DNA from 2 places in the Stenotrophomonas sp. TWI1149 genome. Region 2 is predicted to be linked to the other one. Evidence: predicted binding sites of a transcription regulator. Region 2 holds the regulator's gene; the other holds the start of a gene.

Region 1 (4,474 bases), on a different contig from region 2:
GCCTGTACAACCCTTTCCGCAACCGCAGCGGGCTCTGGCGCCTGGTCGAGATGGTGCAGCGCGTTTTCAGCGTCAACCACCGCATGCACAACAAGTCCTGGATCGCCGACGGACGCGTGGCGATCGTCGGCGGCCGCAACATCGGCGAGGAGTATTTCAGCGCACGCCCCGACGTCAACTTCCGCGACCTGGACCTGCTGGTGGCCGGTGCAGCGGTGCAGCAGGCCAACACGATCTTCGACGACTACTGGAACAGCGACACCGCGGTGCCGATCCGCGCCCTGGCGTTCTACACCGAACCGCAGCTGCGCCTGCTGATCCGCGAAAGCGAACACGAAGCGCGGCTGGACAGTGCCAAGCCGTACCTGGCGCGCGTAGCGCGTTCGCAGGCGGAGCGCTCATATTACCGCGACGCACTCGACCTGCACTGGACGCCCAACGTGGAGATCGCCTCGGATCCGCCGATGAAGCATCGCCGCGACGACCAGGCCGGCTGGCTGGTGACGCGCCTGGTCCAGGAACTGGAAAGCGCACAGCACAAGGCGCTGTTGATCTCGCCCTACTTCGTGCCCGGCGAGGAAGGCACCGAAGGGCTGGGCGCGATGGTCGCGCGTGGTGCCCAGGTCGGGGTGGTCACCAACTCACTGGCCGCCAATGACGTGGCCGCCGTGCACAGTGGCTACATGCACTACCGGGCGCCGCTGCTGCGCAGTGGCGTGCAGCTGTACGAACTCAAATCGCGCGGCAACGTCGATGGCGGCGGCCTGTTCGGCAGCAGCGGCGCCAGCCTGCACACCAAGGCCTTCATGGTCGATGACCGGCGGGGCTTCGTGGGCTCGTTCAACCTCGACCCGCGTTCGGCCTATCTCAACACCGAGATGGGCGTGCTGTTCGACGACCCCGTGCTGGCCGGGCAGCTGCGCCAGGAGTACCTGCGCCTGGCCAGCCCGAGCCAGAGCTACTGGGTGGCCCTGGGGCCGGACGGTGACGTCCGCTGGCTGGAACGCGATGCCCAGCCACCGCAGTGGTTGTATACCGAACCGGACACCGGGTTCTGGTTGCGCGCCAGCGCGCGCGCGATCAGCTGGCTGCCGCTGGAATCGCAGCTCTAGCTCAGCCGGCCCCGGCGACCTCGAGCTCGGCTTCTTCACCGTCCAGGGTCTCCACCGCGCGCCCGTGCACGCGCCGCCAGATCCACTGCAGCGCATGCGGCGGCGTGCCGTCCAGCTGTTCCAGCAGGGCCAGCGCCTGGACCTGGCCGATCTGGCCGTGCCGGCACAGCAGGCTGGCCGCCGCCGCCGCGCGGGCGAAACGCAGGCTCGCCGCCAGTCCACTGCCGCTCTGGCGGATCAAGGCGTCGTGCACGGCCTTGGGCAGCTCCCATGCCGCCGCGATGCGACTGGCCACCGGCAGGGTCCAGCTGTCGAGCAGGTCCGCCGCCAGCGCACGCGGCGGCGCGGCCACCGACTGCTGCGCACAGGCATCGAGCAGGTGGCGCATCACCAGCGCCGCCCCCAGGCCCTGGGTCAGGCCCAGCCACTGCGCGGCGAAGCCATCTTCGTGGGTCACCGTGCGGGCGTGGTCGGCGGCCGCGCGCGAGGCCAGCAGCGCGTGCTCCCAGATCACCGCACTGAACTGCGGAAACGCATCGCACTGCAGCTGCATCACCGGCTGCACCAGCACCGCACTGATGATCTGGCGGATGCCATCGGTCCCCACCAGAGTGACCGCGCGCTGCAGCGTCTCCACCGGGCGCGCCTGCACCCGGTAGACCGGGCTGTTGGCGATGCGCAGCAGGTTGCCGGTCAGCACCGGATCCTGGCTGATGATCGCGGCCATCGCACGTGCCGATGCATCGCTGTCGTTGACGGTCTGGATCAGCTGCGGCAGCAGCTGCGGCCGGCGCGGCAGGTGCTTGGCCGACCAGTCACGGGCCAGCAGCGACGCCGTGACGGCATCGCGCAGCTCCACCGTGTGCGGCGCCGCGGCATCGGCGGCATCGCCACTGCGGGGCACCAGCGCGAGCGTGTGCAGCCCGCCCTGCAGCACCGCGACCGGATCGGTGCCCGGCGACAGAGCGGCGGCAGGCACTGCCGTCGCCCCCGCCTGCCCGGCGGCGACACGCGCCCTCGATGGCTGCGCCACGGCACGCCGGTGGCGGACCAGGCCGATCACCCCCAGCAAGGCCAGCACGGCGGCGCCAACCAGCATCACGCCGATCACGCCCATGGCCCTGGACACGCCGGATCCCGCACTTGCCTTGTTGCGACTGCGCCCACGTGATCCTTCCTGCGATGACCGGCCATCCACACCGTTGCCACGGCATCGGCCTGCGCTTCAGCAACTTTAATGGCGACGCGACGGGAGAGCCCTGACAACACCCTCCGCCGGAATGCACTAGAATGGCGCCGCGCGACCCGTCCGAGACCCGACGACGTCGCTTTTTTTGTTTTACAACCCACCTTTTGCTGGCGCGTTCGCCGCTGTTCGCCACCGTTCGCACCATCGGAGCCACCATGTTATTTGAAACCCTCGAAACCACCGGTCACGAACAAGTGGTGTTCTGCCACAACCGCGACGCCGGTCTGAGGGCGATCATCGCCATCCACAACACCACGCTCGGCCCGGCCTTGGGCGGTGTGCGCATGCGCCCCTACGCCAGCACCGACGAGGCCCTCGCCGACGCGCTGCGGCTGAGCCGCACCATGACCTACAAGAACGCGCTGGCCGGTCTGAACGTGGGCGGTGGCAAGGCGGTGATCATCGGCGACCCGAAGCGCGACAAGTCCGAGGTGCTGTTCCGCGCGTTCGGCCGTTACGTGGATTCGCTGGGTGGCCGCTACATCACTGCCGAGGACGTCGGCACCGATGTCAACGACATGGAGAACATCTACCTGGAGAGCGAGTACGTCACCGGCGTACACCAGGTGCATGGCGGCTCCGGCGATCCGGCACCGTTCACCGCATATGGCGCCCTGCAGGCGCTGATGGCGTCGATGCAGCACAAGCTGGGCCACGAGGAAGTCGGCAAGGCCAGCATCGCGGTGCAGGGCCTGGGCCATATCGGCATGGAACTGGTGAAGCTGCTGCGCGACCGCGGCGCCAAGCTGTACGTCAGCGACCTGGACAGCGCGCGCGTTGACCGCGCGGTCACCGAATACGGTGCCGAAGCGGTCAGGCCCGAGGACATCTACGACGTCAACGCGGACATCTTCGCCCCGTGCGCGCTGGAAGGGGCGATCAATCCGGACACGCTGCCGCGCCTGAAGTGCAGGATCGTCTGCGGCACCGCCAACAACCAGCTCTCGAGCCTGGAAGTGGGTGACGAACTGCATGCGCGCGGCATCCTCTACGCACCGGATTACGCGGTCAACGCCGGCGGTGTCATGAACGTCTCGCTGGAAATCGACGGCTACAACCGCGAGCGTGCGATGCGCTTGATCCGCAGCATTTACCACAACCTCGGCCGCATCTTCGCGCTGTCGCAGAGCGAGGGCATCGCTCCGCAGCGCGCCGCCGACCAGATCGCCGAATCGCGCATCCTGTCGATCGGCAAACTGAAGATGCCGCTGGGTCCCAGCACGCCGCGCCGGGGCACCCTGCGCGGCAACTGAGCCGTTGGGCGATACAACGAAAGAGGGCGCGATCATCGATCGCGCCCTCTTTTTTTACACACGTCACAGTGAGACCGGCTGTCAGAACCCGGCCGAATAGCGCAGCTGCACCTGGCGCAGATCGCCCCGCGGGCCGAAGCGCTGGTCGTAGCCGAAGGCCAGGCGGCTGGTGCGGCTCAGCCACGATTCCACCGAAAGCCCGAACAGACCGCCCGAGCGGGCCGGCTGCAACCCGGCCACCGGTGCCCAGGCCTCGACCCCGACGAAGCTGGCGTCCAAGGCCAGGCCGTCGCTGGACAGATGCTGTTGCCACTCGGCGTAGCCGCGCAGCGACCAGCCGCCCCAGCGACGCTCGGCACGCAGACCGGCCAGGGCCTGGCTGCGCGTGCTCACGGTATCGTGCGCGCGCAGGCCAAAGCCCATGCCGCCCGCTTCGCTGAAACCGTCACTGTCCACCCGGGCGTACTCGGCACCCAGGTAAGGCGTCAGCGAGGCGGTGGCACTGCCGAAGCGGTAGCCCGATTCCACGCTGGCCGCGCTGAAGCTGCCGCCGTAGCGCGCGTTGACGCCGTACTGGCCGGCCCCCAGCAGCAGCTGGCGATCGATCTCACGGGTGAACTGGCCGGCGCCGATCTGGCCCATCGCATACGCACGGCCGGTCCCCCAGCCCGCATAGACCTGCGCCTGCGATTGACGATCGCGGCCGCGGTCACTGCCCCACTCCCGGCTGCCGTAGCTGCGCGTTTCACCGAACGCGAAACCGAGCATGCCGTAGCTGCCCAGCGCCATGTCCTGGCCCATCATCCAGCCTCGGGTCGCCACCCCGTTGCCGGCGAAGCTGCCCTGCCCCGCCTCGCCCA
Region 2 (4,474 bases):
ACCACGTCCATGCCCACGCCGCGGCCGGAGATGTCGGTGACCTGCTGCTTGGTCGAGAAGCCGGGCAGGAACACCAGGTGCAGGCACTCCTCGCTGCTGAGGCGGGCGGCGGCTTCCGGGTCGATCAAGCCCTTCTCGCGGGCCTTCTGGCGCAGGCGTTCGGGATCGATGCCGGCACCGTCGTCCTGCACTTCGATGCTGACGTAGTCGCCTTCCTGCTGGGCCGAGAGCCGTACATGGCCGCTGCGCGGCTTGCCCTGTGCCTCGCGCAGGTCCGGCATTTCCACGCCGTGGTCGATCGCGTTGCGGACCAGGTGCACCAGCGGATCGGCCAGCGCCTCGACCAGGTTGCGGTCGAGTTCGGTTTCCGCGCCGATCAGCTCCAGCTCGACTTCCTTCTTGAGCGAACGCGCGACATCGCGGGCCACCTTGGGGAAGCGCGAGAACACCTTGCCGACCGGCTGCATGCGGGTGCGCATGACCGCCGACTGCAGGCGCGCGGTGGCGATGTCCAGCGTGGACACGGCGCGGTCGAGTTCTTCATCGTGCAGGCGTGCGCGCAGGGTCTTGAGCCGGTTGCGCGACAGCACGAGCTCGCCGATCAGGTTGACGATGGCATCCAGACGCTTGGTATCCACGCGCACGGTGTGCTCGGCTTCGGCAACCGGTTTGGCCGGCGCCGGCTTGGCCATCGGCGCCGCCGGGGCGGCCACGGCACGCGGAGCCGGTGCGGCGGCGACGGCCTTGGCACCGGGAACGGCGCCACCGTGGAGCTGGTCGAGCAGGGCTTCGAACTCGTCCTCGCCGATCAGGCCGTCATCCTTCTTCGGGGCCGCGATGGCGGTCGGTGCGGCCCCGCCATGCAACTGGTCGAGCAACGCTTCGAACTCATCATCGGTGATCATCTCGCCGCCGCTGCTGGCCGTGGTGGCGGCCGCCGGCGCCGGCGTGGCCGGCCCGTTGACATCGAACTGGGCGATCAGCTCCGGCGGAGCATAGCCCGGCTCGGTGCCGGCCGAGACCGAATCGAGCATCGACTGCAGGTAATCCAGCGACTGCTGGGCCGCATCGAAGTGGTGGGCCTGCAGCGTGGCCTGGCCGGAGCGTGCCATGCCGAGGGTTTCCTCGGCGGCGTGGCACAGCTCGACCATCGCCTGGATGCCGAGGAAGCCGGCACCGCCCTTGAGCGTGTGGAAGCCCCGGAACACGGCGTTGAGCTGGTCGGTGTCCTGGGGCGCCTGCTCCAGCGACACCAGCTGTTCGCCGAGGCGGTCCAGGATTTCCTGGGCCTCGAGAATGAAGTCGGCAGCGATATCGTCTGGAACAGCACTCATGAGCGTTACAGTCCCAGGTCCGAAAGCAGGTCGTCGGCGTCGTTCTGTGACACCGCGTGGCGATCCAGGCCGTTCACGGCCGGGCCGGCCAGGCCGTTGTTGTCGCGCTTCTTTTCGTCGTCCTGCGGCGGCAGGCCGAGCGCGCCGAAGCCCTCGTGCACGCGACGCACGATCCCGACCACGCGGCGGATGATCTGCCCGGTGAGGTCCTGATAGCTCTGCGTCAGCGCGATTTCGGTGAGGTTGTGGCGGATCCGGTCCAGCTGCTGGCCCTGGTCGGGCGTCAACCCGTTGGCACGCAGCTGCTCGGTGAGCGAGCGGCATTCCTCGGCCAGGTCCAGGGTGCGGTGGGTGGCCTGTTCGGTCATCGCCACCACGTGGTCCAGGCGCGCGCAGGCGTCATCCAGCTCGCCGGCTTCGCTGGGCAGGCTGGGCAGCTCGCCCAGGGCCTGGCCGAGCTCGCGGGCCAGGCGGTTCAGGCCGGCCATCATCGGCTGCGTGCGCAGCGCGGCGAGGGCGTCGATTTCCCGGCGCCAACCGGCTTCGTCACCACTTTCCAGTGCGGCCAGGGCGTCCTGCAGGCGCTGCACCAGCGCGGATTTGTCGCTCAGGGTCTCCATCAGGCGCTCGCCGCCAGGCGTTCGAAGATCTTGCCGAGCTTTTCTTCCAGGGTCTGGGCGGTGAACGGTTTGATGATGTAGCCGTTGACGCCGGCCTGCGCCGCTTCGATGATCTGCTCGCGCTTGGCTTCAGCGGTCACCATCAGCACCGGCAGGGTCTTGAGCTTGGCGTCGGCACGCACGGCCTTGAGCAGGTCGATGCCGGTCATCACCGGCATGTTCCAGTCGGTGACCACGAAATCGAACGGCTGGCTCTGCAACATCGCCAGCGCGGCATGCCCGTCCTCGGCTTCGGCCGTATTGGTGAAGCCCAGATCGCCCAGCAGGTTCTTGACGATACGACGCATGGTCGAGAAGTCGTCGACGATCAGGATACGCATGTTCTTGTTCAAAGCACTTTCCTCGATTTCAATGGTTCTCGAGGCCGGCGTCTGCCGCCTCGAAGATCTTCAGCCGGCCCCGCAGGCGCAGCACGGCCTGGCCATGGATCTGGCACACGCGCGATTCGCTGACACCCAACACGGCGCCGATCTCTTTCAGGTTCAGTTCCTGCTCGTAGTACAGCGAGAGCACCAGCTGTTCGCGCTCGGGCAGCAGGCCGATCGCGTTGCCCAGCTCGCGCCCGAACTCACCGCGCTCCAGTACCTGCTGCGGGGTCGGGCCGCCCTGGGCGACGGTATCCAGCTCGCCCTGGTCTTCGATCCGCGATTCCAGGCTCAGCACCTGGCCGCGCGAGGCGTCCTCCATCAGGCGCAGGTAGTCGGGCAACGGCATGTCCATCGCGGCCGCCACTTCGGTGGCGCTGGCGGCGCGGCCGGTGCTCTGCTCCAGCCGGCGGATGGTCGCGGCAGCATCGCGGGCACGGCGGTGCACCGAGCGCGGTACCCAGTCGCCGCGGCGGATCTCGTCGATCATCGAGCCGCGGATGCGGATCGAGGCATAGGTCTCGAACGAGGCGCCCTGATCCGCGTCGTAGCTGCGCGAGGCCTCGATCAGGCCCATCATGCCGGCCTGGATCAGGTCATCGACCTCCACGCTGGCCGGCAGGCGCGCCGCCAGATGGTGGGCGATGCGGCGGACCAGGTCGGAGTGCTGGGCAATGCACTCGTTGGCCGCGGTCCGCTGGACTTCTTTGTATTGTGCTGCGCCCTTCATGCCGTCACCCCGCGTTGCTTGAGGATGCGTTCCAGGAAGAACTCGACCCCGCCACGCGGCTCGGTCGGGGCCTGCCAGCGCGCGGTACGGCGCGCGATTTCGGTCAATGCCAGGGCCGACGGGCTGGACGGATAGGCTTTCACCACCGGCTGCTGGCGCTGCACCGACAGGCGCAGCCAGTCATCCTGCGGCACGCAGCCCAGGTAGTTCAGCGAGACATCGGCGAGGAACTTGTCGCAGACGCGGGTCAGCTTTTCGTAGAGCACGCGACCTTCGTTCGGATCGCGGACCATGTTGGCCACGACCTGGATCCGATCCACGCCGCGTTCGCGCGAGAGCACCTTGATCAGCGCGTAGGCATCGGTGATCGAGGCCGGCTCATCGCAGACCACCACCACGGTGTCCTGCGCGGCCTGGCAGAAGGTCAGCACGCCATCGGTGATGCCGGCGGCGGTGTCCACGATCATGATGTCCAGCTCGCGTTCGAGCTCGGAGAACACGTTGACCAGGCCGACGTGCTCGGCCGGCTGCAGTTCGGCCATGTGGCGGCGGCCGGACGCGGCCGGGACCACCAGCACGCCACCGGGGCCTTCCATGATCACTTCTTCCAGGGTGCAGCGCCCGGCGACGAGGTCGGCCAGGGTCACCTTCGGCTGCAGGCCCAGGATCACGTCGATGTTGGCCAGGCCGAGGTCGGCGTCCAGCAGCAGCGTGCGTTTGCCCATGTCCGCCAGCGCCACGGCCAGATTGGCCGAAACGTTCGTTTTGCCCACGCCGCCCTTGCCGCCGGTGACGGCGATGGTGCGGACCGGGCCCAGCGGCTGGCTTCGGGTAGCCGACAACGGGAAGGTCTTGGTCAGCTTGGCGTACTCACGCGACGGCATGGTTCAACTCCGGGTTGCAGGGCATATCGGCCGCGCGGCGCAAATCTTCAAGGCGAAGTACAAGATTGGCCGCACTGGCACGGTGCAGGTCTTCGGGAACGTCCTGGCCATCGGTGACCCAGGTGATCGGCAGGCGGTGATCCACGGCCACCGACAGGGCGCTGCCAAAGCGGCCGGTCTCGTCCAGCTTGCTCAGCACCACGCCCTGCGGGTTGGCGGCGCTGAAGCGACGGACGACCTCGTCCATGTCACCGAAACTGGTGTTGGCCGGCAGCACCAGCAGGGTGCGGATCTGCTCGGCAGCGCGCAGCCACTGCAGCTGGGCGGCCAGGGCGCGGTCGCGCGGGCCCAGCCCGGCGGTGTCGATCAGGACCAGCTTGTAGTCCTTCAGGCGCTCCAGCAGCTGGTTCAGATCGCTGCCGCTGCTGGCCTCATGGACCGCGATGCCGAGCTGGCGGCCGAAGCCGTACAGCTGCTCGCG

The links. The regulator FliA, encoded in region 2, starts transcription of late flagellar genes. The targets are predictions, from matches to a motif close to TAAAGTTTNNCNNNCNNNGGCCGATAA.
Region 1: ABE424_RS09100 (HDOD domain-containing protein) is a predicted target of FliA. The motif match lies at 2,323-2,349, and genes of this name have one in related genera.

Annotation. Positions count from the first base shown of each region.
Region 1 is NZ_JBDJLB010000006.1:181,042-185,515, forward strand. It holds gene ABE424_RS09095 (phospholipase D family protein) at 1-1,112, shown strand, start outside; gene ABE424_RS09100 (HDOD domain-containing protein) at 1,114-2,229, opposite strand; gene ABE424_RS09105 (Glu/Leu/Phe/Val dehydrogenase dimerization domain-containing protein) at 2,517-3,614, shown strand; gene ABE424_RS09110 (S8 family serine peptidase) at 3,696-4,474, opposite strand, start outside.
Region 2 is NZ_JBDJLB010000004.1:128,306-132,779, reverse strand. It holds gene ABE424_RS06110 (chemotaxis protein CheA) at 1-1,334, opposite strand, end outside; gene ABE424_RS06105 (protein phosphatase CheZ) at 1,340-1,954, opposite strand; gene cheY (chemotaxis response regulator CheY) at 1,954-2,346, opposite strand; gene ABE424_RS06095 (RNA polymerase sigma factor FliA) at 2,363-3,109, opposite strand; gene ABE424_RS06090 (MinD/ParA family protein) at 3,106-3,993, opposite strand; gene flhF (flagellar biosynthesis protein FlhF) at 3,980-4,474, opposite strand, start outside.